Regions from separate parts of the Jeotgalibaca sp. MA1X17-3 genome, predicted to be linked through region 2. Evidence: predicted binding sites of a transcription regulator. Region 2 holds the regulator's gene; each other region holds the start of a gene.

Region 1 (7,864 bases), 700 kb from region 2:
TCGATAGTGAACTAAATATGACTAGAGAAAAAGCAAAATTAAAAAACTTAAAAGTATACTACTCGGTTCCAGATACATTGTTTGTAGCAGGTAAACTTAACGAACAATTAGAAGTCTATTTGCAAGAAGCAAAAGATCTACATGCAAAAAGACTGAAATTAACGTTAGGAGAGTTTGAGAGTTTTTCAGATTCTATTGTAAAAAAATTAAATCAGTATTTGGAGCGTTTTCCTTCCGTTCAGTTATCTATTGAAAATGATCAAAGTGAAAAAGGTGGCAGTGCTGAACTCCTTTCTTTATGGATTCTAAAGGCTCACCAATATAAAATTCCTGTGTCTATCATTTTTGATACTGGTAACTTTGCTTTTATCGGAGAAGTTCCTGAGCAATCTGCTAGAATTTTAAATGACTTTGTTGACTACATTCATATAAAAAATGTGAAGATTCAAAAAAATAGAGAAATAGTTCCTACACTCTTTAATGAAGGGGATATAGATTTGTCTTCTGTATTGGATACATTTCGTTCAGACAAAGAAGCAGCAATTGAATATTCATGTGGAAATAAAGAAGAAGCTATAGATGTATTGAAAAAAGAGCTACAAATTATTCGGTCCATTTAAACTCTTTCGAATATGTGGGCGAGCCTTTCTTTAAAGTGAAGGGCTCGCTCCTATTTTTTATTTCACGGACTCATTCAGCTGTGTTATACTTATTTTTTGACTAGTTTATGGAAGGAAGAACAATAGTGACAGAACCAGCAATCCGTTATCGATTAATAAAAAAAGAAAAACATACTGGTGCTCGATTGGGAGAAATCATTACTCCTCACGGGACTTTTCAAACACCAATGTTCATGCCAGTTGGAACTCTAGCAACTGTTAAATCAATGTCTCCCGAAGAGCTAGATGAGATGGGATCTCAAATTATATTAAGTAATACCTATCATTTATGGTTACGTCCAGGAGCCGACTTGGTAGAAGAAGCGGGTGGGCTTCATAAATTTATGAACTGGGACAAAGGAATTCTAACTGATTCTGGTGGTTTTCAAGTATTTTCTTTATCAGAAAATCGGACCATTACAGAAGAGGGTGTTCATTTCAGAAATCATTTGAATGGATCCAAAATGTTTCTCTCACCAGAAAAAGCAATACAGATTGAAAATCAGCTAGGAGCAGACATTATCATGAGCTTTGATGAATGTCCGCCTTTTTCTGAAAGTCATGATTACATTAAGAAGTCTGTAGAAAGAACAAGCAGATGGGCAGAACGTGGCTTAAAGGCACATCAAAAGGCTGATACCCAAGGTTTATTTGGAATCATTCAAGGAGCTGGCTTTAAAGATTTGCGATTGCAAAGTGCAAAGGAATTACTTTCAATGGATTTTCCTGGCTATTCAATTGGTGGCCTATCCGTTGGAGAAACGAAAGAAGAAATGAATCATGTTTTAGATTACATTACTCCTGAGATTCCTGATGAGAAACCTCGTTATTTGATGGGAGTAGGAGCTCCGGATTCTCTGATTGATGGAGTGATTCGTGGAATTGATATGTTTGACTGTGTCTTACCAACTCGAATTGCTAGAAATGGAACATGTATGACGAGCCAAGGAAGACTAGTCGTTAAAAATGCAAAATATGAACGAGACTTTAGACCACTTGATGAAAAATGCTCCTGTTATACTTGTCGTAATTATACACGTGCTTATATCCGTCATTTATTTAAAGCAGATGAGACATTTGGTATGAGGCTAACAAGTTACCACAACCTGCATTTCTTAATTAACTTGATGACCAATGTGCGACAAGCGATTATGGATGATAATCTTTTGGAATTCAGAGAAGCTTTTATAGAAGAATATGGCTATAATAAAGAAAATGCCAGAAAGTTTTAAATGGGACTGTAAAGATGCACCCATGTTTGGTACAGTATATAGTAGTAAAAAATATTAGAAAAAGAATATGGAGGAAATAACATGCCACAAAGTACAATAATGATGGTTCTATTTTATGCTTTAATTTTTGGTGTAATGTATTTCATTTTGATTCGCCCTCAAAAAAAACAGGCGAAAAAAACAAAAGATATGTTGGATCAAATCAAACCAGGAGATAAAGTTGTTACAATTGGTGGGCTTCATGGAGTAGTAGATGAAGTAAACTTAACAAATAATACAGTTATCTTGGATTGCGAAGGAATCTTCTTAACGTTTGAAAAACGTGCGATTTCGCGAATTGTTGATGTATCAACCATTGCTACAAATGACGGAATAGTAGAACAATCGGATGTAGAAGAACCAGCAGATACAGTTGTGTTTGATGATACTGAAGATTCTGATGAAACCAACCTATGATCTGAAGATATTGAAATCATGATGGAGTGGAATACGGATGAATGAAGAGCATACTGATTTTTATGATGAATTACTTCCCTGGTTTAATTACAAGGTAACGGAATTTTCCAAAGAGGGGTACGATAACATAGAAGCAAAAGAATTATATATTTGTTTCAAAAATCATGTATGGAAACATTCAGTTCCGTCTTATTACTACCAAAGGGTTTTTGATATTATGAATTTTACGGTCAATCAATTTTTTGATTTTAAGACTTTAGAAGCACAAATTTATCAAGTTTCATCATTAGACGAAATAAATTTTGAAGAATTTTTATAAGAAGAAGACCTTGTCCAAATAGATAAGGTCTTCTTCTTTTTTGGCGACATTGCTAATTACTTCACAATGGAAACGGTTTCAAAAAAAAGGATAAATGTATGTCGAAAAGCTTTTGTAACAGCTAAATTAAATATAGTGAAAGAAATCACATTTACCTATTTACATTTGGTTCAACTTGTTTTATAATTACTTGTGAAAAGGATATCAAACTTTAGGAGGAAATTAAATGAGTACAAATATTAAATCTAAGAAGGAAAACAAAAAAGAAATCACCACTGAAGAAATTATTTCAGGGTATACAGATAAAGGTCTACAAGCATTAGAAATTTTGGAAACAATGAACCAGGAAGAAATAGATAAGATTGTTCATCACATGGCACTAAGTGCACTTGATCAACATATGCAATTGGCAAAGATGGCTGTGGAAGAAACAGGACGCGGTGTTTATGAAGATAAATGTCTAAAGAATATATATGCTTCTGAAAATATCTGGCATGCAATCAAGAAAAATAAAACAGTTGGAATTATTGAAGACAACGAAATAGACCAAATTATTAAAGTTGCCGCACCATTAGGAGTTATTGCTGGAATCATTCCAACAACCAACCCAACTTCAACTACTATTTTTAAAGCTTTGATTTGTATGAAAACAAGAAACCCAGTTATTTTCTCTTTCCACCCAAGTGCAGAACAGTGTTCTAAGAAAGCAGCTGAAATTTTATATCAAGCAGCTTTAGAAGCAGGCGCACCTGAAGGATGTATTCAATGGGTTGATGGAGTTAGCATGGAGAAAACAAGTACACTGATGAATCACCCTGACGTTGCTGCTGTACTAGCTACTGGTGGATCCGCAATGGTTAAGGCTGCTTATTCTACTGGGAAACCAGCATTAGGAGTTGGACCAGGAAATGTACCTTCTTATATCGAAAAATCTGCAAATGTAAAAAGAGCGGTAAATGACTTAGTAATTTCTAAGACATTCGATAATGGAATGGTTTGTGCATCTGAGCAAGCAGTAATCGTTGACAAAGAAATTTATGCAGAAGTAAAATCAGAATTCTTAAAACGCAAAGCTTATTTCGTAAAAGATAGCGAAAAAGCACAATTAGAAGATGCAATGATGAATGAAACAAAAACAGGTGTAAAGAGTCAAATCGTAGGGATGCCTGCAGTGAAAATTGCTGCTTTGGCTGGAATTGAAGTTCCAATAGAAACGAAGATTTTAATTGTTGAATTACCAGGTGCAGGTGAAAAGTACCCTCTATCTAGAGAAAAATTATCTCCAGTCTTGGCAATGATGGAAGCAACTTCAACCAAACACGGATTTGCTCTATGTAAAGATATGCTGAATTTAAATGGATTAGGTCACTCAGCATCTATTCATACAAGAAGAGAAGATTTTGTAAATGAATTTGGAAAAGAAATGAAAGCATGTCGAATCTTAGTTAACTCTCCTTCAGCACAAGGAGGAATCGGTGGACTTTACAACAATAACCTTCCTTCATTGACTTTAGGATGTGGTTCTTATGGACGGAACTCAGTATCTGGGAACGTAACTTCCTTTGATCTCCTAAATATTAAAACTATCGCAAAAAGGAGAAATAACATGCAATGGATTAAAGTACCAGACCGTATTTACTTTGAAGAGAACTCTGTTCGTTACCTACGAGATATGCAAGATGTAGAACGTGTATTTATCGTTTGTGATGAAGGGATGGTTCAATTAGGATATGTTGATGTTGTTATTGAACAACTAAAAAAACGTACCAATAAAGTAGTTTATAGCATTTTCTCTGATGTAGAGCCAAATCCTACTACGAAAACAGTTGAACAAGGAACCAATAAAATGAGAGAGTTCGAACCAGATACCATTATTGCAATCGGTGGAGGATCTCCAATGGATGCAGCTAAAGCAATGTGGTTATTCTACGAACACCCAGAAAGTAATTTCTTTGGAGCAAAACAAAAATACTTGGATATCCGTAAACGTACATATAAAATTAACCGTATGGAAAAAGCAAGTCTTGTATGTATCCCAACAACATCAGGTACTGGTTCTGAAGTAACACCGTTTACTGTTATTACGGATAGTGAAACACACATTAAGTATCCTTTAGCAGACTACGCTTTGACACCAGATGTGGCTATCATTGACCCACAATTTGTGTATAGTGTTCCTAAACCAGTTGTTGCAGATACAGGAATGGATGTATTGACACATGCAATTGAGTCTTATGTATCTGTTCTAGCAAGTGACTACACTAAAGGCTTGAGCTTACAAGCAATTAAATTAGTATTTGAGAATTTAAAAAATTCTTATGAGTATGGCGACAAAGAATCTCGTGAAAAGATTCATAATGCATCAACAATGGCTGGAATGGCTTTTGCAAATGCGTTCTTGGGAATTTCCCACTCACTAGCTCACAAAATCGGTGGACTATGGGAATTAGTACATGGTAGAACAAACGCAGTACTTCTACCTCACATTATCCGTTACAATGCATCAGAACCTATGAAACTTAGCATGTGGGCAAAATATGAATACTTCCGTGCAGATGAAGATTATGCAGATATCGCTCGCTTTATTGGTTTGAAAGGTGAAACAACTGAAGAATTAGTAGAAGCTCTTGCACAAGCCATTACACAACTTGGAAAAGACGTTGGTATTAAAATGAGCTTCCAAGAACAAGAAGTACCAGAAGAATGGTTACTTAAAGATGGAGACAAAATTGCAGAGCTTGCATTTGAAGACCAATGTACAACTGCAAATCCAAAACAACCATTAATTAGTGAATTAAAAGAAGTTCTTTACTCAGCATATTACGGAAAATAATAATTTTAAAAAGAATCTGGTTCTAAACCAGGTTCTTTTTTGTCTTTTATAGCTATAAATCTTTTATGGGTTGATTTTGAAAATCAAAAAAAGTATACTAGAAGTACATATTTAGGCGTGCCTAAAAAAGAAGGAGGTTAGGTGATGACTCCACAAAAGGAAGATTATTTAAAAGTCATTGTAGAACTAGGAGGAGACAAAGAACTAGTCAATAATAAGTTAATTGGAAAAGCACTTTCCGTATCAGCTGCCTCCGTAACGGAGATGTCTTCTAAACTTCTTAAAGAAGGGTTTATTTCACATATTCCTTATCAAGGGGTTAAAGTTACTGAGAAAGGCTTGCTAATCGCAAACCAGGTGATTAGAAAGCATCGTTTATGGGAAGTTTTTTTGGCGGAACAACTAGGATTTTCTTGGGATAAAGTTCATGAAATTGCTGAGAAATTGGAACATGTTTCTTCAGGAGAATTAATTGATCGATTAGACCAATACTTAGGTTTTCCAAAAACAGATCCTCATGGTGGAATGATTCCAGACAGAGAAGGAAATATTCCTGATGTTGATTCCTATCAGTTGTTTGAATTGGAGATAGGGCAAAACTTTACTATACTAGAAGTGGATGACGAAACGGATTTTCTTCAATACCTTTCTGCTAAAGGAATTCATTTAGAAAAAGTTTATACGATAAAAAAAGTTGAATCTTTTGAAGGCCCCATTTCTTTTTATGATGAAAACAATAATGAATATCAAATTTCCTTTAAAGCGGCATCCAAACTTACCGTAAATAAATACTAGATAAAAAGAGTGCCTAGAATGATTGGAGCAAGGAAATGGAATACGGATTACTGACATTTAAAGAATTAGATAATGACTTGAATCGTAAAATCATCCATATTGATATGGATGCCTTTTATGCTTCTGTAGAAGAAAGAGATAATCCTTCTCTGAAAGGAAAACCTCTTGTTATTGCTAATGATCCAAGAAGAACAGGAGGTCGTGGAGTGGTAACGACTGCAAACTATGTGGCTCGTACCTATGGAATCCATTCCGCAATGAGTTCTCAAAAAGCATTTGAACTTTGTCCTCATGCTCTTTTTATTCCTCCACGAATGGACTACTATCGATCTGTTTCTTCTGATATACGAAATGTCTTTTTAAAATATACGGACACAATTGAACCTTTATCATTGGATGAAGCGTATTTAGATGTTACTCAAAACAAAGTGAATATTCCTAGTGCTAGTATTATTGCTAGAAAAATTCAAAGTGAAGTTTGGAAAGAAGTAGGTCTTACTTGTTCGGCAGGAGTATCCTATAATAAATTTCTTGCTAAAATGGCCTCAGATTTTAAAAAACCGGCGGGACTTACGGTTATTACTCCTAAAGATGCTCAAAATTTTCTTTTTGAATTGCCAATTGAAAAGTTTTATGGAGTCGGAGAAAAAACTGCTGAAAAATTAGTACAGTTAAATATTAAAAATGGGAAAGACTTATTTGGACTTTCTGCCAATCAATTGATTGATGATTTTGGCAAAATGGGTTATGTTCTTTTTCGAAAAGTTAGAGGAATCGATAACAATCCTGTTACTTCAAATCGTGAAAGAAAATCTTTAGGCAGAGAATTAACGTATAGCCCTTTTTTAACACAAGAAGAACAGGTAGAAGAAGAAATCCGTAAACTTTCCTATACGGTATCTCAATCGTTGGAAAAACATAAAGTACATGGACAAGTAGTGGTTTTAAAAATTCGTTATGCCGATTTTTATACAGTGACCAGACAAAAAAGTTTTGTGGATTATGTAGGAAGTAAAGAAGAAATCTTTTCAAAAGCTATAGCTTTGTGGGAAGAGCATGGAGAAATAGACAAAGAGATCCGATTGTTAGGAATAACTCTCACACAACTAGCTCCTCGATCTTATACAAATATCCAACTGCCACTATGGAAGACAACTAAATTATAAAGAAAAAAGAAGATTCTCTGGATCTTCTTTTTTTGTGGAGTAAAGCTTTTTTTCATGGTACGATAGTAAATAGTGATACAGTTTTAAACAACAGACCATAACAGAAAGGGTGCTTCCTATGAAACTATCATGGCATGGACAATCTTGTGTGGCTATAACGTTGGAAAATGGTAAAAAAATATTAATAGACCCTTTTATTACCGGAAATGATTTAAGTGATTTAGACGCAGAAACAGTAGAATGTGATGTAATTATGATTACACATGGACACAGTGATCACATTGGAGATACCGAATCGATAGCGAAACGAACGGGTGCTCTTATTGTATCGAATGTAGAAATTGCAGATTTCTTAAGTTCTAAAGGATTAAATACACACGGGATGCAACCGGGTGGCGGTCATC
Region 2 (7,864 bases):
AATGGTTTCTTTCTCGCCAGCTCCTTCAACAATAGTCGTATTGTCTTTTGTTACTACAACTTTGCTAGCATTTCCTAAGTGTTCTAAAGTGGCATCTTTTAATTCTAATCCTAAATCTTCTGCAATCACGGTACCGCCTGTCAATACTGCGATATCTTGAAGCATTTCTTTACGACGATCTCCAAATCCAGGAGCTTTTACAGCTGCTACATTGAAGGTTCCACGTAATTTGTTTAGAACCAATGTAGGTAGAGCTTCTCCATCGATATCATCCGCAATAATTAGTAGTGGACGACTTTGTTTTAAGATTTGTTCTAATAATGGTAGTACATCTTGAATATTAGAAATCTTACGATCGGTAATCAAAATGTATGGACTTTCTAAATCAGCTTCCATTTTATCATTATCTGTAACCATGTATTGGGAAAGGTATCCGCGATCAAATTGCATTCCTTCCACTACGTCTAGTTCTGTTTCAATTCCTTTAGATTCTTCAATGGTAATAACACCATCGTTGCCAACTTTTTCCATTGCTTCCGCAATCAATTTTCCAACTTCTTCAGAACCAGAAGAAACGGCTGCAACTTGTGATATCGATTCTTTAGAATCAACCGTTTGAGAAATCTCTGCTAATCCAGCAACCGCAGCTCTCGTAGCTAGTTCAATTCCACGACGAATTCAACTGGGTTTGCTCCTGCTGTAACGTTTTTCAAACCTTCACGAACAATCGCTTGAGTTAATACAGTAGCTGTTGTTGTTCCGTCACCAGCGATATCATTGGTTTTAGAAGCAACTTCTGATACTAACTGAGCACCCATATTTTCAAAATGATCTTCTAATTCAATTTCTTTAGCAATGGTAACGCCATCGTTCGTAATCAGTGGAGAACCGTATGCTTTTTCTAATACTACATTTCGGCCTTTTGGTCCTAAAGTAACTTTAACTGTATTTGCTAATATATCCACACCGCGAAGCAAAGCTGCACGTGCGTCTTCAGAAAATTTAATGTCTTTTGCCATTTTGTTTCTTCACCTCATCATTTTTTTGTTCAATGTTTTATTGATTTTCTTATTCTACAATTGCAACGATATCTGATTCTTTTATAACTAGATATTCTTTTCCATCAAATTTAATTTCAGTTCCGGCATATCTTTCAAATAAAACATGATCGCCTTCTTTAACAGTCATTTCAATCGTAGTTCCGGCATCGGTTACTAGACCGGTACCTGTCGCAATGATCGTACCTGTTTGTGATTTTTCTTTAGCTGATGATGGCAACACAATACCACCTACAGTTTTTTCTTCTTCTTTTTCTACTTCAATAATTACACGATTCGCTAATGGTTTTAACAAAAGTAATCCCTCCAATGCTTTTTTGTTAGCACTCTAATATCGTGAGTGCTAACCCATGTACCTATCTTAATCAATTCTTGTATAGATTGCAAGACAAAAGATTAACTTTTTTATCTATTATGTTATACTTTTCTGTAAGCTTATAAAATTTGAAATAGAAAGGTTATGAAATGAAGAAAAAATTATCTACAGCAAATATAATCATTCTAGTTTACTTAGCCATACAATTTTTACCGATTCCGCTCATGGTATTCATACCTGCAGAAGATCGAATTAAAATGAGCCTAACCATTAGTTTAGTAACGGCATTAATTGGATCAATTATCATGATTATCTTAAACATGAAAAAGAAATGGACTCCGGTAAATAGTATTACTCAAGGAAAGTCATCCTCTTATGGAAAAATCATCCTTTGGGGAGTGTTAGGTTTTATTGGTGCCATTATTCTTCAAGTCATTGCTGCTTCCATTGAAACGGCTATATTTGGAGTCACACCCGGGTCTCAAAATACAGATCTCCTATTAGATCTAACCAATACTTATCCTCTTTATATTTTTGGGTTAACTCTCTTTGCACCAATTATGGAGGAATTTGTTTTCCGAAAAGCAATTGTCACTCAATTAGTTGACCACATTGGTTTCATCGGAGCTGCAGTCGTAAGTAGTTTGTTATTTGCCCTTGCCCATATGGATGGCCACATGTTAATCTATGGAACATTAGGTTTATGGTTCAGTTATCTGTATCGAAAAACAAATAACATTTTGACTCCTATGTTAGCACATGGAATCATGAACGCTTTTGCTTCCCTTCCAGTCTTTTTTCCAGAACTCTTTTTGTAGTACCTTAAAAAAACTCTCCATCAGAAAGGAATCATATGACTTTAAAAGATTTATTAATTCAAATCACAGTGAAATTTGTCCTTGCGGCTTTATTCTTTTATTTTGCAGTTGACGGTGTTATAAAATTTGGATGGGGATTTGTCTCTATCTTAAGTGTTATTTTTGCTACAAATAATATTGTCCAAGGAATTCGAATGTTAAGTACCTATTTTAAAATCAAAAAAAATATTGATAAAAAATAGTTTTAAAAACTCTTCTAATGTAGAAGGACCTGGGATAAGCATTCCTAGATTCTTCTATTTTTTTGAATCACTTAAACAGTGATATCCTTATGAAAAGAAAATAAACACTTACCATTTCCTAGAGCTCCAAAAGGTGCTTCTGTCCTTTCACTTTATGCATCTGTCTTATTAAAGATTAGAATTATTCAAGAACATTGCCAAGGGAGCACTATTTAAGACACTATCAATCTCAAAAAAACTAATTTTTAAATTATTTCATAAAAAAAGACCTGTAAAATTCTTCTAGAGAATTTCACAGGTCTTTTTTAGGTATTAATGAACATCATTATCTAAGAAATAAATAAGTGTTTGTAGCTCATTGGTTAAGTCTACATTTTGAACACGAATGTGATCGGGAACAGAAAGTCGGATTGGAGTAAAGTTCATGATTCCTTTCACTCCTGCTTCGATTAACGTATTTGCAGCATCTTGGGCAACCGATTGCGGTACTGTTAGAATAGCTACATCAATTTGTTGAATACGAAGTTGGTTCATCATTTCACTCAAAGGATAAACCGGAACACCCGTAACAATTTTTCCAACAATATCATCTCTTACATCAAACGCACAACTGATTCGTACGTTATTATTCAAATGAAAGTTATAGTTTAATAGCGCATGTCCTAGATTTCCTACACCAATAAGTGCAACGTTAGTCAGTCGATCTTGATTCAAGGTTTTACTAAAGAAGTCCAGTAGGTACTCCACTTCATATCCGTACCCTCTTTTTCCAAGTGCTCCAAAATAAGAGAAATCACGTCGGATTGTAGCACTATCTACTTTAACAGCCTCACTAAGTTCTGTTGAAGAAATTCTTGTTTTTCCAGCATCATGAAGGTAACGAAGGTAACGGTGATAAATAGGTAAACGTCTTGCTGTTGCTTTAGGTATATCATGTGGGTTTGACATTTTTATTTTCTCTCTTTCTTATAGGGATTCCCTATATTTATCTATAGAATCTCATATAATCATTATTTTTATTTACTGTATTAGTATAACATTTGTTTGTGAAATATCCAGTATGTTGCTTCATTTTAAGCTGATTTGTGAAAAAAAAGCACAAGGAAGACCACAATTCTTGTATTAACGAAGAAATTAGTGATGCTTTCACATTAAAAAGTTGTGAACATGCCATTATTCTGAATCACTAACTCTATCAGTGCGACATAGGATATGCTAAAATGAGAGAGCCTGCTATAAACGTTATTAGTTATATTCAGAATAAACAAACTATCTTAAGAGAAAGAGGATACCAACATGATATTATTACAGGGGCAGAACCTAGCCCGCCACTTCGGTCCCACCGTTTTATTCGATAACATCCATATTACCATCCAAGATCACGAACGTATTGCGTTGGTAGGTAGAAATGGTGCTGGTAAATCTACCTTATTAAAAATTTTAGCTGGGATTGAACCTACTGATGCTGGAGTCGTTTCTAAAGGAAGAAATGTTTCCATTGGGTATCTTGATCAACACAGTGCAGTCGATTCGAATAAAACAATTTGGGAAGAAATGCTGACTATTTTTGAGCCCGTTATACGGCTAACAAAAGAAGCAGAACAAGCGGCTATTGCATTAACAGATGAAGCCTTATTAAAAGATGAAGCTGACTATCAAAAAGCATTAGAGCGCTATGACTTTCTTCAACAAGAATTACAAAAGAAAAATGCTTACGGATATGAATCAGAAATCCGTTCCGTCCTCCATGGATTCCAGTTCTATGATGAGGACCACGATCGTCCTATTGAACAACTATCTGGTGGCTAAAAAACTAGGCTGGCATTAGCTAAAATCCTTTTGGAAAAAAATGATTTACTTATTCTGGATGAGCCTACAAACCATTTAGATATCGAAACACTAGCATGGTTGGAAAATTATCTATTAGGATATCACGGAACTCTACTAATCGTATCTCATGACCGTTATTTTTTAGATAAGCTAGCAACTGGAGTCTATGAAATTAGTCGTAGCAGCATCCAACAATATAAGGGGAATTACTCCTATTATTTAAAGGAAAAAGCAGCTCGATTCGAACAAGAATTAAAGCAATATGAAAAACAGCAAGGAGAAATCGCTAAATTAGAAGATTACGTTGCACGAAATCTCGCTCGAGCTTCTACAACAAAAATGGCCCAAAGTCGTCGAAAACGATTAGAAAAAATGGATCGGATGGATCGGCCTAAAGGGGATGAACGTTCAGCACGCTTTTCTTTTGATATTGAAAAAGAAAGTGGAAATGTCGTACTGACTTTAGAGAATGGGTCCATTGGCTATGAAGAGACCGTGCTCTCTTCTCCCATTCAATTAGATATTCGAAAACACCAAGCAATCGCAATTGTTGGTCCCAATGGAATTGGAAAGTCTACTCTTTTGAAATCTCTCATAGATGTTATTCCAATGATAGATGGACATATCCATTTTGGGACCAACGTTGAAATTGGATATTACGATCAAGAATTAAAAAATCTATCCAATCATAAAACCGTTCTAGCGGAAATATGGGACCAACACCCAACGATGAACGAAAAAGACGTTCGAAGTATTTTAGGTAGTTTTCTTTTCACAGGAAGTGATGTTGAAAAAACGATTCCTTTTCTAAGTGGTGGCGAAAAAGCACGACTTTCTTTATGTAAACTAGCACTAGAGAAAAATAACTTTTTGATGCTAGATGAACCTACCAACCATTTGGATATTGATAGTAAAGAGGTCTTGGAAAATGCTCTCATTGATTTTGATGGAACGTTAGTTTTTGTTTCACATGACCGGTACTTTATCAATCGAATCGCAACTACCGTCGTCGAACTTTCTGAAGAAGGCAGTACATTGTACATGGGGGACTATGATTATTATCTTCAGAAAAAAGAAGAAGAGGCTGAATTAGCACGTTTAAAAGCAAGTGAAGAGAATGGAAAGTCAATAGTATCCAAGGAAATTGTATCTTCAACTACAGAAACTAAAAATGATTACTTGGAAAGTAAAGAAAAAGCAAAAATCGAACGAAAATTAAAACGTTCGATTGAAGAGGTGGAATCTACTTTAGAAATAATTGAAGAAAACATACACTCTCTCGAAAAAGAGCTTACGAAGCCAGAAATATTTGGAGATCATGAAAAAGTCCAAGAGTATCACGGAAAATTAATGGAAACTCAAAAACAACAAGATAGTCTTATGTCAGAATGGGAATCCTTACATTTAGAATTAGAAGACTTATAAAAAGAAGGGGATACAATCGGCTTTCCGATTGTATCCCCTTCTTTTTTTACTATTCTAACATTAAACCTGGTCGAGCATTTAAACTTAATGATGAAAATTCATCTTTCTTAAATTCAATATATGCTGCTGCACCAATCATTGCTGCATTGTCTCCACATAATTTCAAAGGAGGAATCAATAATTCAACATCCGGTAATTCATTTCGTACAGCTTCTGTCAGTGCCGTGCGTAACCCTTTATTTGCAGCTACTCCTCCTGCAAGTAAAAGTTGTTGTACTTGTTTTTCCTTTGCAGCTCGAATCGTTTTCGTGACTAGCACTTCAACCACACTTGCTTGAAAACTTGCGGCAACATTGAAAGGATCTAAATCGTCTCCTTTTTGCCTTGCATTATGAATGGTATTTATAACCGAGCTCTTTAGTCCACTAAAACTAAAATCATAGTGGTCTTCTTTCATCATTGCTCTAGGAAATTGTAACGTTTCTTCACCTTTATGCGCCATCTCATCCATCACTTTTCCACCTGGATAAGATAATCCTAAAACTCTGCCAATTTTATCATAGGCTTCTCCAGCTGCATCATCTCTCGTTTCACCAATAACTTCATATACACCATCTTCCGGCATATAAACTAATTCTGTATGACCTCCACTTACAATTAATGCTAGCAAAGGAAACACCAATGGTTGAACGAGTTGATTTGCATAGATATGACCCGCCATATGATTGATCGCAAGTAACGGCTTCCCGTGAGCATATGCCATTGCTTTCGCAGCACTCACTCCAATCAACAAAGAGCCAACCAAACCTGGTCCTTCCGTTACCGCAACCGCATCAATCTGCTCCATCGTCATCTCTGATTCATCAAGCGCTGATTCAAGTACTTGAGTAATTTGTTCTACATGATGACGACTAGCCACTTCCGGTACAACCCCACCAAAGCGCATATGACTTTTTATTTGCGAAGCTACAATATTGGAAAGAATTTCATTTCCATTTTTAATAACCGCAGCACTCGTTTCATCACAACTGCTTTCCACTGCTAATATATATACGTCTTCTTCACTCATTCTTTCACCTCTACTGCTACTCATAAATTTTCTCAATAGGAAGCCAGCAAAGGTACGCATCTTCAACTGGATCTACATAATAATCTTTGCGATAACCAATTTGTTTAAAACCAACTTTTTTGTATATAGAAAGAGCTGCTTGATTGGAAATACGTACTTCTAAAAACAGCTTGTCTATACTTTTTTCTTTACAATATTCCAATAGTTGGTACATTAGTTTTGAGCCAATCCCTTTTCTTTTGTGCTCGGGTAGAACTCCATAATTATTAATGGAACCTTCGTCTAGAATCAACATGCAGCCAATATAGCCAAGTAATTCACCATTTTCTTCATATCCTAAGTATAAATTATTAGGATCCACTAATTCCATTTGGAAAGAAGAGGTCTTCCATGTAGTGTGACCTCCATTAGCTTGAAGGGTAATCCAGTAGAGAGCTTCTGCTGTCTTAGGAGAACTTCCATCTAGGATAATAACTTTACCTTTGCTTACTTCCTGATGGTTCAATCCGTCTTCCTCTATTTTCATTTCGCTCATTTTTATTCCTCTTTCTCATCAAGAGTTTTTAAGTCCTCTCGAACAATCAAATGCATATCCAAAGCATCCTCACCATCACCATGATAATAATTCTTTTTTACACGTATAGATTCAAAACCCATCTTATCGTAAAGAGCTTTCGCTTTTTCATTGGAGACTCTAACTTCCAAGCTAAGACTGGCTACTTGCTCCATTTTTGCTACCTCAACTAAATTTCCAATTAATAAACGACCAATTCCTTGGCTTTGCCAATCCGGTACTACCGCTATATTTGTAATATGGATATTGCTACTTTCAAGACGAGACCCTAAAAAAGCTATAGGGGTCATTTTGTGATAAGCAACAAAATATAAAGATTTTTTGCTTCTTAATATATCGGTTTCTAACGCGGAGTAGCCCCAAGGAGTCAAACCTTGATATCCTTTTCTTTCAATATCAATAATGTCCGCAATATGCCTTCTTCGACCTATTTCAATCCGGATCATTTCATCATTTCTGACTCGATGTTTATCTTGTAAATAATTGGTACGTTCTGAAAATGCGACATTTTCTTTTATTTCATCCTTTTCTT
Region 3 (7,864 bases), 760 kb from region 2:
ATCAGATGCTTCCCCAAGTCCAAGAAGTGGTAAAATATTCAAAACAACTAAGGATATCCAAAAGAATCCATAGGATGTAAATGCTGTTGTTCCAAATGTATTATTTTTCTTAAACTCCATTATTCCCGCAATCACTTGTGCTAATCCTCCATAACACAATCCCATTGCTAAAATCATTGGGTTTAATGCAAAGAAACCTGCATTATGAATATTTAATAAGACCGTTGTCATTCCAAAACCCATTAAACCTAGTGGTGCAGGGTTAGCTGTTAATTCTGTATATAAAACTGTTTTTCTTTTTTCCACGCTGATTACTCCTATACAAAAATAGTTGTGTAAACACACATCTATCTATTATAGCCATCGGACCCCCATAATGTCAATATGATTATGTATAGTCAAATGGTAATTTTAACTTTTTTTATTATTTACTATTGTGATAATAAAAAAAGCCATTTAAAATGACTAGAAGAAGTGGCAGTTTAATTTTAATCCTGTACAATATAGATATAAATAACTTTTTGGAGGAGAAAAAATGAGTGGTCTACCAAATTGCCCACAGTGTGGCAGTGACTTGACTTATGAAGATGGCGCGTTACTTGTTTGTCCGATGTGTGCTCATGAGTGGACGGAAACAGAACAAGAGGCAACTTTAGAAAAAGAAGTTGTTCGTGATTCTAATGGATTAGAACTAGTTGAGGGTGACAATGTAACTGTAATCCGTGATATCAAGTTAAAAGGATCAAATCGTATCAAACAAGGAATGCGAGCAACTAAACTTCGTATTTTACCTGAACCCATTGATGGTCATGATATTGAGTGCACCATGGATGGATTTGGGCGGATTTACTTGAAATCAGAACTTGTTAAGAAAAACTAATATCTAAAAAAATAAAGAAGTAGTTTTTACCGCTTGAATACCGGTAGAAGCTACTTCTTTATTTTCATTTTTTAACCAAAAAAAGTTTGATCAATCCTAGTGCCATAACTACTTGAATTACTCCGATAAGCAATCCATATGATAAAGATTTTGGTCCTTCTTTAACAATATCTGCAAACTTAACCCGCATCCCAATTGCTGCTAAAGCTGTTATCTCAAACTGTGTGCTGACCCATTTTGAACTAGTCAATAAACCAGTTGGTGCTAAGTTAAAACTTCTCACTAAAAATAAAATGAAAAATCCAATAATAAACCACGGAATCCCAACAGAAATTTTATCTTTTCCAGCCACTTGAGGAGTTGTTTTTTTAGAGAATAAAGGCACTCCCTCATCCAGATTCATTCGACTATACAGTAACGCTACTCCCATAATTAAGAGAACACGCATCAGTTTAAAGACCGTTGACAACGCAACTACATCATCATTTACTAATTTAGCAGAAGCAATTACTTGTCCGATAGATTGAACCGTTCCACCAATAAGTGCAGAAGTTTGCAACGTTGCTTGGTTGTATACGACGGCCGATAGAATTGGCAAACCGATCATTAAAAATGTACCCGTTACATTTACGATGGTTATTGAGATTCCTTTATCTTTATCACTTGCTTTTACAATAGGAGATACGGTCCCAATTGCAGAAGAACCACACACCGCATTCCCTGCCCCCATTAATAAAGCAAACTTTTTATTAAATCCAAAGAATACTCCTAGTTTGTAGGCGATATAAATGGTTAGTGCCATTTGAAGGATAATAAAGAAAAATCCTTTTACTCCTGCTGATTGAATCATTTGAAAGTCTAAAATTAATCCATTTAAGACAATCGAATATTCTAATAGCCTTTTTTCAGAGAACTTAGTACCCGGATTTAGATTAGGCTTTCTGAATAATGTATTTCCTAATACCATTCCTAATAGAATGGCAATAAGTGCTGCACCCAATGTTGGTAAAAATATTGCTAACACCTGACTGACTATTGAAATCAAAATACTAATTAGTAAACCGGGGCCAATCCCTTTTATTTCATTTCTTATTTTATCCATATGATCTTATCTCCCTACTTAACAATCTCCTTGTCATATTGTACAAAAAAATTAGTATAAAAGAAAATAATAGTTTATTATGGAACTATTAAATGAATGAATAGAAGAAGGGATTTCTTATGCTTGATTATCGATACCAAACTTTTTTAACACTCGCAACCGAACGAAGTTATACACGCACTGCTCAAAAATTAAAAATTACCCAACCAGCAGTTACTCAACAAATCAAACAACTTCAACAAGAATTAGGAATCACTCTTTTTCAGTATCAAGGCAAACAACTTTACTTAACTGAAAAAGGCTCTTATCTAGAAAATCAATTACTATTACTAAACCAAGACATTCAACAAATTCAACGACACTTACATCAAGCAGAAGATTCAGTAAGCTTAACATTTGGTGCTACTCTTACGATTGGAGAATATTTGATGCCATCCGTTATTAATAAATACATAGAGGCTTTTCCATCCAATCAAATTGATATGGTAGTAGAAAATACAAAGACATTAATTGAACGTGTTGAATATGGTACATTGGATTTTGCTTTCATTGAGGGAGACTTTAATCAAAACAAATTAGGTTTCCAACAAGTTTCTGATGAAAAATTCATTGCCGTTTGCGCTCCTGAAAATGACTTATGGAAAGAAAAGCGAAGTATTTGGGATTTATTTTCTAATCGGGTTTTGATTCGGGAGCAAGGATCTGGAACTCGTCTCATCTTTGAAAATCTCTTGCATTCCAAAGGAGTTAGTTTAAGTAGCTTCTCTCACACTACAGTGATTGGAAATATAGGTGCAATCAAACAATTAGTTTCTGAAAACAAAGGGATTTCTTTTCTATACCGCCTATGTGTGGAAGATGAACTAGAAAAAGGGTTCCTTAAAGAAATTTCTGTTAGCGACCTAACCATCTTACATCCATTTCATATGATTTATTTAAAGAAAAATCGTGAGGTAGATAAAATTAAAGAGTTTACTCACTTTTATTAAAATCAAAAGCAGCTGTATTCCCTTTTTCGGGGATACAACTGCTCTTTTTTTATCTGTCTACTCGTGCATCGCTACTCATGATGCGTTCTGTTTCTCCAATAGTAAAGGGAGATGCATCTCCAGAAATCGTATGTTTCAATGCTGAAAATGCTGTTGCAAATTCAATAATATACTGAGGATCTTTTTCTTCTAAAATACCATGCAGGACACCCGATGCAAAAGCATCTCCGCCTCCAATACGGTCAATAATAAAGTCCATATCATGTACTTTCGAATACGTTGTTTTTCCATCTTTCCAGAATGTTCCTTGCAATGTATTGTGAGTTGCAGAAATAACATCACGAATGGTGGAATACATGATTTCAACATTTGGATACAAGTGATGAATGGCATCATAATAATAAGCAAGTTCATCCGAAACATCTGCACCAGCTTCTTTTATTCCCAAAAAGTTAATTGCATCTAATTTACCAGCAGAAAGATAATCTACATATGGTAAAACACTCTTCAAGAACACACCTGCTTCTTCGACACTCCACAACTTCGCACGATAGTTCATATCAAAGTTTACTTTTATTCCACGATTTTTTGCTTCCTTCATTAATTCGTAAGTCATTTCTCTAGAATCTTCTGATAAAGCAGCCGTAATTCCTGTAATATGGAGTAAATGTTTTCCTTCTAGCAGTTCATCAATATTGATTTCTTCTTTTTTCATTTGTGATATAGAAGAATGAGCGCGATCATAGATAACGGTTGTTGGACGGCCTCCAGCACCTGGTTCTACGTAATAAGTTCCTAAACGTTCGCCACCATATATAACAGGGCTTACATCTACACCATATTTTTGAACATGTTTAATGGCTGCTTTAGCTAACTGATTGTCTGGGACTTTCGTAAAATAAACGGACGGATGATTCAAGCTACTCAAGTTAATGGCTACGTTCGCCTCTGCTCCACCATAATGTAATTGCAAACCCGTTGTATCAAAAAAATGGACACCTACTTGAGTAGATAATCTCGCTAATGTTTCGCCTACGCATAAAATTGTTTGATTCATATGATTCCCTCTTTTTCTATTATTTTTTTAAAATACCTTACACATACTTTCTAAATAGGAAAACAATTATTCATATAGGAAATGTCTCTTTCATTATAAATCATTAATCCAGTCTGAACAACCCACATTCGACAATCCTATCAAATAGTAGTCTTTCCTTTTATAAATAGAAGTGAAGTTGGGCTAATTCTTTTAGTATTTCAGATTTAACTTCCATAATGGCATGAATTACTTTTTCTTCTAATTCGGCTGTACGTCGATAAGCTGGCATGCTAACACTAAATGCCCCATAGATATTATCTTCCCAAGACAAACTTGCGGCAATACAAAACACTTCAATTTGTTCTTCACTATTATCAAATGCATATCCTTTTTCACGAACCATTTTCAGTTCCTCTTTTAATACTTCTCTACTAGTTATGGTATGGGGAGTATAAGCCTTTAATTCTGTTCGTTCTAAGTAACGATCTACTTCTTCTTCTTTTTCCTCTGCCAAGATCGCTTTCCCCATCGCTGACGCATACATCGGTTTCGTAAAACCAATACGAGAAGTTGTTACAACAATTGGGCGAAGTGATTCTATTTTATTGATATACATAATTTCATCTGCTTTACGTATGGAAAGATGGACTGTCTCATCTAAAGAGGCATGTAACTTTTTTAAGTAAGGATAGGCAATTTTAGAAATATCTAAATCAGATAGGTATTGACTAGCGTATTTAACTAAGCCATTTCCTAACTGATAGGTCTTTTGTTCTGAATCTTTTTCCACATAACCAATCATTTCTAAGGTCATTAATATTTTGGAAGTTGTTGAATTAGTCATTTCCGTTTCTTTAGCAATCATATGAAGAGGTTGAGGAGAACGCTCTGTTGATAGAAAATCTAAAATTTTTGATGCTTTTATTAGTACGGTTCCATAAGGTTGAGTCATCTTTTTTTCTCCATTCTTACTTGGCTATTCTTTTTCAAATATAAGGCAAAAAAAGACGATTTGCAATACAGCACCCTTTTCTATACTCTATTCCACTGATGAAAGATTAGTTTTTCGTGAGATTTTAATTAAACTTGTGTTTTATTTCACATTTCTATTGACTCTGAAAGAACATGGTTCTATACTAGGAGTTACCAAGGGTAGCAACTACGATATTCCGAAGCTAATTATTTCCAGGGCCCTGGAAACCGCTTCATGAAAGGACGTTCCTATGATCAATCTAATTAATGTTTTAAAAGATTTTAAATTTACAGAATCAGAAGCAAAGATATATATTTCCTTACTTCAACATGGAAGCTGTACTGGTTATGAGCTGAGCAAAGTATCTGGTGTTGCTCGATCCAAAATCTATAACCTTTTAGAAAATTTAGTGTCTAGAGGGATTGTTGAACAAAGTACCTCTGACAACACCATTCTTTACCAAGCTATTTCGACTGATCAATTATCTAGTCTATTGACTGGAAGTTTTCAAGATACAATGACTATTTTTCATGAAGAAAGTGCACAACTTGTTAAAAAAGAAGAAAATCAAACCATTTGGGAATTGGAAGAATGGAACAGCATTCGCGCTAAAGCTATCCTACAAATCGAAGAAGCTACATCCAATCTGTTGATTCAAATATGGATCGATGAGTTAGATGATGAATTAGTTGCACTTATAAATAAAAAACAAAATGAAATTGAAAATGTTGTGGTCGTTTTATATGATTCAGAAGCTCGTTACGATACAACCCTCACTCATTTTTATCCACATGGTTTTGAGCAAGATAAACTAGATGAAATTGGTCATAGATGGATTACTGTAGTTGCTGATAAAGAAGATATTTTATACTGTACCCTTCCTTTTAAAGGAATTGCTAAAGCCATCCATACCAAAAATCCAATGCTCGCTTTCTTTGCTAGTGAATATGTCATTCATGATGCCTATTGCTTACGCTTAATTGATGAATTTCCGGAACAGATCAAAGCGCGCTATGGTGAGGATATGGAAGGTCTCCGAGATATTTTTTCATTTTAAAATTAAAAAATAAAACATATACCTATATAATGGAGGAAAAAAAATGTTATTAACTGTTATTCTTATATTAATTGTTCTCGTAAATGGTACTTTTGTAATGCAGCTTGTGAAAGATTTAGTTAAAAATAAGGAAAGTTTAGCAAAAGAGCCTGGAAATCCAATCGCAATGGCCTTTTCACAATTCTTTATTTATTTTTTATCTACTTTCGGTATTTCTGACTTTGCAATTGGTGCTTCCCTATACCCGAAAGCAAAATGGGTTGGAGATAAAAAATTACCTGGTACCTTGAATGCAGCTTGTGTAGTTCCTGTAGCAGCAATGGCTTTGGCTTACATTTCTTCCATTGAAGTTGGGGTTGCTACCCTACTTGTACCAATTGTTGCACAAGTTATCGGTGCCTATGTTAGTCCACGTTTCGTTGTAAAATTACCAAAAAACACCATTAAAAAATTCGTAATTACGGGTCTTTTAGTTGCTGCAGGTTTAATTTTAGCTGGTAAATTGGGTGTGTATCCATCTGGTGGACAAGAAACTTCTTTAACGGGCTTTAAATTAATTCTATTAGGTGTTCTTTCTATGATTTACGGTGCGTTGAATAACATTGGTATCGGATCATACGCTTTAACAATGGCTACCATTTATGCGTTTGGCTTGAATCCTGGTGTTGCTTTCCCTATTATGATGGGTGCCTGTACTTTTTCTGTTCCAGTTGGAAGCATCCAGTTCATCAAGTTGGATTCTTACTCTCGTAAAATCACCCTTTTCTCTGCAACATTTGGTGTAATTGGTGTATTAGTAGCTGCATTCTTAGTAAAAGGTCTAGATACCAACGTCTTGCAATGGGTTGTACTAGCTGTTATCTTTTATAGTGTCTACTCTATGGCAATGGATTTACGTAACGATAAAATTGCAAAACAAAATATAGCAAGAGATTCAATCGGTTAATCTTTTTAAAAAATTATTGAACAGGAAGGAAGTTCTTATGCAAATCTTAGTATTGAAAGACCATGAAATGAAAGAAGTATTGTCCATGCGGGAAGCAATCCAAGCAGACAAAGATGCCCTATCTCTTTATTCCAAAGGAGAGGTTACTATCCCTTTGAGAACGAATTTAAATATACCTGAGCAAGAAGGTCAGAGCCTTTATATGCCTGGCTATGCTGCAGACGCTTCTGCTTTAGGAGTGAAAATTGTCAGTGTTTATCCTGGTAACATCAAAAAAGGATTGACTAGTGTACCTGCAACAATGGTATTAGTCGATACAGAAACCGGACAAGTTTCTTCCATCATGGATGGAACGTATCTTACTCAACTACGTACTGGCGCTGTCGCTGGTGCTGGAACCGATGAACTGGCTCGAAAAGACAGTTCCGTGTTTACCTTAATTGGGACAGGCGGACAAGCCGAAACACAACTCGAAGCAGTTTTAGCCATTCGTCCTATTAAACAAGTCTATGTTTCAGATTTGGATATGGAACGAGCAAAAGAGTTTGCTAATAAAATGACTTCACTTTATGGTGAAAAATACAATACAGTTATTGAAGCTGCTCCTTCATTGGAGGATGCTGTTCGCCAATCTGATGTAATCACTTCTGTTACTACATCTCCAGTGAAAACTTTTGAGGGTTCATGGGTAAAACCAGGTACACACATTAACGGTGTTGGCTCTTATACGCCTGCAATGGCTGAAATTGATGCAAACATTTTAAAAAATGCTCACAAAATTTATTGTGACACGAAAGATGCATTAGTTGAAAGTGGTGACTTTACTCAAGCAATCGAAAATGGCTTGTTCAACTCCGATGACATTACTGGTGAGCTTG
Region 4 (7,864 bases), 860 kb from region 2:
TAGCCTAAATGAAATTTCAAGTTTTAATGGAGAGGCAGAAGGTATTGAAGTAGATTTTGCATTTCAATACAATGATGCTTATTCTGAAACCATTTTATCTTTTGTCAATAATGTACGTACTAAAGATGGTGGAACACATGAAATTGGTGCAAAAACCGGTATGACAAAAGCATTCAATGAATATGCTAGAAAAGTCGGCTTGTTAAAGGAAAAGGATAAAAATCTAGAAGGAAGTGACGTGAGAGAAGGTCTTACAGCAGTACTTTCTTTACGCATCCCAGAACAGATTTTACAATTTGAAGGACAAACCAAAGGCAAGCTAGGTACCCCACAGGCACGCTCTATTGTGGACAACCTCATCAATGAAAAGTTAAGTGTATACCTCATTGAGAATGGGGATACAGCTCAAATGTTAGTTAGAAAGTCATTGAAGGCTCGTGAAGCCAGAGATGCTGCCCGAAAAGCAAGGGAACTTTCTCGAAATGGAAAGAAAAAAGGCAAAGGAGATTCTCTTCTTTCTGGTAAATTAACGCCAGCTCAAAGTAAGAATCCTAAAAGGAATGAATTATTTCTTGTCGAAGGGGATTCTGCTGGTGGTTCAGCTAAACAAGGAAGAGACCGAAAATTCCAGGCAATCCTTCCGTTACGAGGAAAAGTAATCAATACAGAACGAGCCAGTATTCAAGATATTTTTAAAAACGAAGAAATTAATACGATCATTCATACGATTGGTGCCGGAGTAGGAACTGATTTTGATTTAAAAGATAGTAACTATGACAAAGTCATTATCATGACGGATGCGGATACGGATGGGGCTCATATTCAAGTTCTATTACTGACATTTTTTTATCGATATATGAAAGAACTACTAGAAGCAGGGAAAATTTATTTGGCACAACCACCACTTTTTAAAATATCTAAAGGAATTGGTAAAAAGGAAAAAATTGAGTATGCGTGGACAGAAAAAGAATTAGTAGAAAAAACTAAAATCATTGGAAAAGGCTACATCCTTCAGCGATACAAAGGATTGGGTGAGATGAATGCTGACCAACTATGGGAAACAACCATGGATCCTGAATCTCGAACGTTAGTCCGAGTCCTAGTGGATGATAAAGCTCAATTAGAGCGAAGAGTAACAACGTTAATGGGAAATAAAGTAGAGCCGAGAAGAAGATGGATCGAGAAAAATGTTGAATTCTCTATGGAAGAAGAAAAAAGCATTTTAGAAGACGATTCCATTGATTTAAATGAAGTGAATGAAGGTTCAGAAGAAGTAAAAAAACAAATGAAAAAAGATAAAAAAGAAAAATTAATAGATAGAAGCGATGAAATTGATCAAATAGAGCTTCATATTGAAAGTGGTGACAGGTAGTGGGAGAAGCACAAGAACAAGGAATAAAAGAGTTGATGATGGAAGACATCATGAGTAATCGTTTTGGTCGCTATTCAAAGTACATTATTCAAGACCGTGCCCTTCCAGATATACGTGATGGATTGAAACCTGTACAGCGAAGGATTCTTTATGCTATGTACGTAGGTGGAAATACATCCGAAAAACAATTTAGAAAATCAGCAAAAACCGTCGGAAACGTCATCGGAAACTATCATCCGCATGGAGATTCTAGTGTTTATGAGGCGATGGTACGAATGAGTCAAGACTGGAAGATGCGGGAGCCTCTAATTGAGATGCACGGTAATAATGGAAGTATGGATGGAGATCCAGCAGCAGCGATGCGGTACACCGAAGCACGTCTGTCTAAAATATCTGCAGAGCTCTTACGTGATATTGATAAAGAAACTGTAGATTTTATTTTAAACTTTGATGATACAGATGAAGAGCCTATTGTTTTACCAGCACGCTATCCTAACTTGCTAGTTAATGGAACTACTGGGATTTCTGCAGGGTACGCAACGGATATCCCTCCTCATAACTTAGGAGAAGTAATTGATGCTACCTTGCATTTGATTGATCATCCAAATGCAACCTTAAGTCAGTTAATGAAATATGTGAAAGGACCTGATTTTCCTACTGGAGCAACTATTCAAGGCTTAGAAGGATTAAAAAGTGCTTACAAAACTGGAAAAGGGAAAGTAGTTGTTCGCTCTAAAACGGAGATTGAAAAGTTACGTGGTGGGAAACAACAAATTGTGATTAATGAAATTCCCTATGAAGTAAATAAGGCGGTTCTTGTTAAACGGATTGATGAAATAAGAATCAATAGAAAAATAGAAGGAATAGCAGAAGTTCGGGATGAGTCTGATCGAACCGGTCTTCAAATTGTGATAGAGCTGAAGAAAGAGGCCAATACAGACGGAATCTTGAATTATCTATTTAAGAACACCGATTTACAAATTAATTATAATTTTAATATGGTGGCAATTGATGAGAGACGTCCGAAGCAAGTTGGGTTAGCTGATATCTTACAAGCATATGTTGGCCATCAAAAAGAAGTAATCACTCGTAGAACAAATTATAACCTTAGAAAAGCAGAAGCACGTCTCCACATTGTAGATGCTCTTATTAAAGTGATGTCGATTTTGGATGAAGTTATTCATCTGATTCGTAATAGTAAAGATAAAAAAGACTCTAAAGAAAACTTAATGAAATCCTTTAATTTTACAGAAATTCAAGCAGAAGCAATCGTTTCTTTACAATTGTATCGATTAACGAATACAGATATTGTGGCTTTACAAAATGAAAAGTTAGAATTAAACGAACAAATTGCTTCTTACAATAGTATTTTAAAAAATGAGAAGATTTTGTATAAAGTGATGAAAAATGAACTTTCTGAAATTAAGAAAAAGTTCGCATCACCGAGAAGATCGATTGTAGAAGAAGAAATTGATGAAATTAAAATTGAAACCGAGTTTTTGATTGCCGAAGAAGAAGTGTATGTCGTATTAACTAAAGAGGGATACTATAAACGGACAAACCAACGTTCTTTTGGTGCTTCTGAATTAGAAAGTATCGGAATGCGTGATGGAGATCAACCATTGTTAATTGAAAAAGCATCTACTCTGGATGCTATTGCAATTTTTACAAATAAGGGGGATTATATTCATTTTCCTATTCATGAACTTCCAGAACTAAAATGGAAAGAAATGGGTCACCATTTATCCCAAACGATCCCCTTTAATTCCGAAGAAGAAGTGATAGCTGCAAAAATCCTACCAAATGGTGACAAGTATAAAGAAAACAAGCAAGTTCTTTTTATAACCAAGGAAGGATTTATTAAACAGAGTGAACTTTCTGAATACAAAACCTTTAGAGGATATCGTAAGAAAAAAGTGTTGCAATTAAATTAAAAACTAAAACAGATGTTGTGCAAAGTATTCATTTTGTTGAAGGACAAGCAAATCCAGAAGTCTTTTTAATTACCCATAGTGGCTATGCCTTGCGATACCTGGTAGAGGAAGCAACCATTACTGGGCTTAGAACAAGTGGAGTAAAGGCTATTAATCTTAAAGAAGAGGATTATGTAGTGGGCGGCGTAGTATTTGAAGAAGGAAACGATAAGTATCCAATCCTAATTATAACTCAACGAGGAAATGTTAAACGATTCCGTTCAGGTGAGGTTGCCCGAACGGGAAGAGCGAAGCGGGGCGTTCTACTTCTTAAAGAATTGAAAACAAATCCACATCGAGTTATTTATATGGATGAGACTTCTGATTTGAACACCATCTATTCCATTAAAACTTCTCGGGGAGCAGAAAAAGAAATTGTAAATAAAGATATTTCTTATACTCCTCGATACAGTAACGGATCTTCATTTTTAAATGAGCAAAGTGAGGGAGAAGTATTCTCCGTAAGAAAAATGTTTTTTTCTTCACAAACACTAAAATAAAAATGTGTTTTAGTACAAAAAGATAAGAATCGAACTGTTATATAATACAGTTCGATTCTTTTTGTTTCACACAGAAAGTGAAATAAGTAGCAGATTTTTTTAAAAATATATTTTTTTAAAAGGTTGTCAGAATAGACTTATGGGCGAAATAGATAAATAAAAAAGAAAAAATTGATTTTTTAATTGATAAGTGTTGCACAATCTTTTTAACGTGTTATACTATAAATATAAAACGTGTTACATATATCACTAATAAAAAAACAAAAATATTTTTAGGAGGAATCAAGCTCATGGAACAATGGCAGGGATTCAAAGGAAGAACTTGGAAACAGGAAGTTGACGTTCGCGATTTCATTCTCAATAACTATACGGAATATAAAGGTGACGAAGCATTCCTAGCTGAAGCAACAGAAAATACGAAAGAACTTTGGGAAGAAGTAATGGAATTAACGAAGCAAGAGCGAGATGCTGGTGGAGTTCTAGATATGGATACAAAAGTGGTTTCAACTATTGTTTCTCATGATGCTGGTTACCTCGATAAAGATAAAGAAAAAATTGTTGGATTTCAAACTGAAAAGCCACTAAAAAGAAGTTTAATGCCATTTGGTGGAATAAGAATGAGTGAGCAAGCGGCTTCTCAATCTGGCTATGAAATTGATTCAGAAATTTCAAAAATCTTCCGTGATTATAGAAAAACTCACAACCAAGGAGTTTTTGATGCCTATACAGCAGAAATGCGTGCAGCTCGCAGCGCAGGTATTATTACCGGTCTACCAGATGCGTATGGTCGTGGACGAATCATTGGAGACTATCGCCGTGTAGCTTTATACGGTGTAGACTACCTTATGCAAGATAAGTTAAATGAATACGAAAATATCGGCGATGGAACAATGACAGACGATATCATTCGTTTACGTGAAGAATTCAGTGAGCAGTATAGAGCTTTGAAAGAATTGAAAGAGTTAGGAAATATTTATGGATTTGATATTTCTAAACCAGCAAAAAATGCGCAAGAAGCATTCCAATGGTTGTACTTCGGATATCTAGCAGCTGTAAAACAACAAAACGGAGCGGCTATGTCTCTAGGACGTACTTCAACTTTCCTAGACGTTTATATTCAACGTGATTTGGAAAATGGAGTTATCACTGAACAAGAAGCTCAAGAAATTATTGATCATTTCGTAATGAAATTACGTTTGGTTAAGTATGCAAGAACACCTGATTACCAAGAACTATTCTCTGGAGATCCACAATGGGTAACAGAAGTAATTGGTGGAATGGCACTTGACGGACGTTCTATGGTTACAAAGAGTAGCTTCCGTTTCTTACGTACGCTAGAGAACCTAGGAGCAGCACCAGAACCTAATTTAACCGTTCTATGGTCTACTATGCTTCCGCAAGGCTTTAAAAACTACTGTTCTAAAATTTCAATTAGCACAAGTGCTATTCAATATGAAAATGATGATTTAATGCGTCCAGAGTGGGGCGATGACTATGGTATCGCATGTTGTGTATCAGCAATGAAGATTGGTAAACAAATGCAATTCTTTGGTGCTCGTGCAAACTTAGGTAAAACATTACTCTATGCAATTAATGGTGGAATTGATGAAAAAACTAAGAAACAAGTTGGACCTAAATACCAACCAATCACTTCTGAATATTTAGATTATGATGAAGTAATGGAAAAATATGATGTAATGATGGAATGGATTGTTAAGTTATATGTTAATACATTAAATGTAATTCACTACATGCATGATAAGTATTCATATGAGTCCTTAGAAATGGCACTACACGATACTCATGTTATGCGTACAATGGCAACTGGTATCGCTGGATTCTCAGTTGCTGCTGACTCACTTTCTGCAATCAAATATGCAAAAGTTAAAGTCATCAGAGGCGAAGATGGTATTACAACTGGTTTTGAAATTGAAGGCGACTATCCAAAATATGGTAACAACGATGATCGTGTAGACCAAATCGCAATCGATTTGTTGAAATCATTCATGAAAAAAGTTCAAAAACACCATACATACAGAGATTCTGTTACAACTACTTCTATTTTAACCATTACTTCTAACGTAGTATATGGTAAGAAAACTGGTTCTACTCCTGACGGTCGACTTGCAGGTGAACCATTTGCACCAGGTGCTAACCCAATGCATGGTAGAGATACTCATGGAGCTTTAGCTAGCCTATCATCTGTAGCTAAAATCCCTTACAAATATTCATTAGATGGAATTTCCAATACATTCTCTATCATTCCTAAAGCTTTAGGACGTGAAGAAGAAGTTCAAAAAGAAAATCTTTCAAATATGTTAGACGGATACATTAAAAAAGGTGGACACCATCTAAACGTGAACGTGTTTAACAGAGAGACTCTTCTAGATGCAATGGACCATCCAGAAAACTATCCACAATTGACTATACGTGTATCTGGTTACGCAGTAAACTTCATTAAATTGACTCGTGAGCAACAAATGGATGTTATCAATCGTACAATGCACGAAAGTATGTAAATTTAAAAAATAAAAAAAGGATAGATATAATATCTATCCTTTTTCTATTAATTGATGAAAAAGGAGTTAATGATGATGACCTCACCTCAAACTGGTTTCGTACATTCGACGGAAAGTTTTGGTTCTGTTGATGGCCCTGGAATCCGCTTTATAGTATTTATGCAAGGTTGCAGAATGAGATGTCAATTCTGTCACAATCCTGATACATGGGATATAGGTGGCGGAACTGAAATGACAACAGATGAAGTGCTAGATATGGCTCTTCAATATCAAGAATTCTGGGGTTCCAAGGGTGGTATCACGATCAGTGGCGGTGAGCCATTACTCCAAATCGATTTTTTGATTGAATTATTTACAAAAGCTAAAAAAGAAGGAGTCCACACGGCACTAGATACATGTGGACAACCCTTTACTTACGATGAGCCATTCTTTAGTCGTTTTGAAGAATTGATGGCTGTAACTGACTTAATTTTAATGGATATTAAACATATTGATCGTTTGAAACACAAAGAACTTACGATGTGGCCAAATGATAGTATTATTGAAATGACAAAATACTTATCAAAAATCGGAAAACCTGTATGGATTCGTCACGTACTTATTCCAGAACGGACAGATTATGATGAGTACCTTTCACGCCTAGGAGATTTTATTGCTACCTTGAAAAATGTAGTTAAAGTAGAAATTCTTCCCTATCATAAAATGGGGGTTTATAAATGGGAAACTCTTGAATTCCCTATAAATTAGAAGGAATTGATCCTCCAACTGCTGCTCGAGTAGAAAATGCTCGTAAATTATTACGTTGTGACGAATATATGGGGTATCAACAACTTTAAAAGAATAATAAAAGGGAAGGGCATGATTATTTATTGCCCTTTTCCTTTTTTTTATTATGATTGAAAGAACATATAAAAAGGAGAATTGATTAATGGAAAAGTTATTAGTATTTGGACACTTAAATCCAGACACAGATGCAATTGCATCAGCAATCACATTTGCACATTATCTAAATGAAATAGGAGTAGAAGCAGAAGCAGTTGCACTAGAAGCTCCTAATGAAGAAACAGCGTATGCTTTAAACCACTTTCATACAGAAGCACCTCGAGTTATTCATACGGCTTCTAATGAAACAAAGGCAGTTGCTTTAGTAGATCATAACGAAGCGCAGCAAAGTGTTTCTGATATTAAAGATGTTGAAGTAAAATATGTGGTTGATCATCATCGTATTTCAAATTTTGAAACAACTAATCCTTTATTTTACCGTGCAGAACCACTAGGATGTACGAATACAATTATTTATAAAATGTTTAGAGAAAAAGGACTAGAAATCTCAGTTTCATTAGCTGGCTTGATGCTTTCGGCAATTGTTTCTGACACCTTACTATTCAAATCGCCTACTTGTACCAACGAGGACCAGGAAGCAGCAAAAGAACTCGCCACTCTTGCTGGAGTTGATATTGAAGAGTACGGTCTAGAAATGTTAAAAGCAGGTACAAACTT

Evidence for each region. The regulator Rex, encoded in region 2, represses fermentation and respiration genes when NADH is low (regulators of the CRP and FNR family bind a similar motif). The targets are predictions, from matches to a motif close to TTGTGAANTANTTCACAA.
Region 1: a site for Rex is predicted at 2,716-2,733, ahead of adhE (bifunctional acetaldehyde-CoA/alcohol dehydrogenase). Genes of this name have one in related genera too.
Region 3: a site for Rex is predicted at 5,097-5,114, ahead of LZ578_RS03135 (TrmB family transcriptional regulator). Genes of this name have one in related genera too.
Region 4: a site for Rex is predicted at 4,080-4,097, ahead of pflB (formate C-acetyltransferase). Genes of this name have one in related genera too.

Annotation. Positions count from the first base shown of each region.
Region 1 is NZ_CP090983.1:1,562,773-1,570,636, reverse strand. Features, by position in the region: gene LZ578_RS07780 (sugar phosphate isomerase/epimerase) at 1-620, shown strand, start outside; gene tgt (tRNA guanosine(34) transglycosylase Tgt) at 746-1,891, shown strand; gene yajC (preprotein translocase subunit YajC) at 1,973-2,347, shown strand; gene LZ578_RS07765 (post-transcriptional regulator) at 2,385-2,666, shown strand; gene adhE (bifunctional acetaldehyde-CoA/alcohol dehydrogenase) at 2,893-5,499, shown strand; gene LZ578_RS07755 (metal-dependent transcriptional regulator) at 5,644-6,294, shown strand; gene dinB (DNA polymerase IV) at 6,330-7,460, shown strand; gene LZ578_RS07745 (metal-dependent hydrolase) at 7,579-7,864, shown strand, end outside.
Region 2 is NZ_CP090983.1:2,264,602-2,272,465, forward strand. Features, by position in the region: partial or broken gene groL (chaperonin GroEL) at 1-1,019, opposite strand, end outside; gene groES (co-chaperone GroES) at 1,069-1,353, opposite strand; gene LZ578_RS11260 (CPBP family intramembrane glutamic endopeptidase) at 1,524-2,192, shown strand; gene LZ578_RS11265 (DUF4305 domain-containing protein) at 2,228-2,434, shown strand; gene LZ578_RS11270 (redox-sensing transcriptional repressor Rex) at 2,747-3,382, opposite strand; partial or broken gene LZ578_RS11275 (ABC-F family ATP-binding cassette domain-containing protein) at 3,731-5,689, shown strand; gene tsaD (tRNA (adenosine(37)-N6)-threonylcarbamoyltransferase complex transferase subunit TsaD) at 5,739-6,758, opposite strand; gene rimI (ribosomal protein S18-alanine N-acetyltransferase) at 6,775-7,293, opposite strand; gene rimI (ribosomal protein S18-alanine N-acetyltransferase) at 7,296-7,864, opposite strand, start outside.
Region 3 is NZ_CP090983.1:621,537-629,400, reverse strand. Features, by position in the region: gene LZ578_RS03165 (acetate uptake transporter) at 1-306, opposite strand, end outside; gene LZ578_RS03160 (zinc ribbon domain-containing protein YjdM) at 536-880, shown strand; gene LZ578_RS03155 (YeiH family protein) at 945-1,982, opposite strand; gene LZ578_RS03150 (LysR family transcriptional regulator) at 2,102-2,971, shown strand; gene LZ578_RS03145 (sugar kinase) at 3,021-4,028, opposite strand; gene LZ578_RS03140 (IclR family transcriptional regulator) at 4,189-4,962, opposite strand; gene LZ578_RS03135 (TrmB family transcriptional regulator) at 5,234-6,040, shown strand; gene LZ578_RS03130 (sulfite exporter TauE/SafE family protein) at 6,084-6,986, shown strand; gene LZ578_RS03125 (ornithine cyclodeaminase family protein) at 7,024-7,864, shown strand, end outside.
Region 4 is NZ_CP090983.1:1,405,902-1,413,765, reverse strand. Features, by position in the region: gene parE (DNA topoisomerase IV subunit B) at 1-1,372, shown strand, start outside; partial or broken gene parC (DNA topoisomerase IV subunit A) at 1,408-3,845, shown strand; gene pflB (formate C-acetyltransferase) at 4,136-6,364, shown strand; partial or broken gene pflA (pyruvate formate-lyase-activating protein) at 6,440-7,200, shown strand; gene LZ578_RS07030 (manganese-dependent inorganic pyrophosphatase) at 7,293-7,864, shown strand, end outside.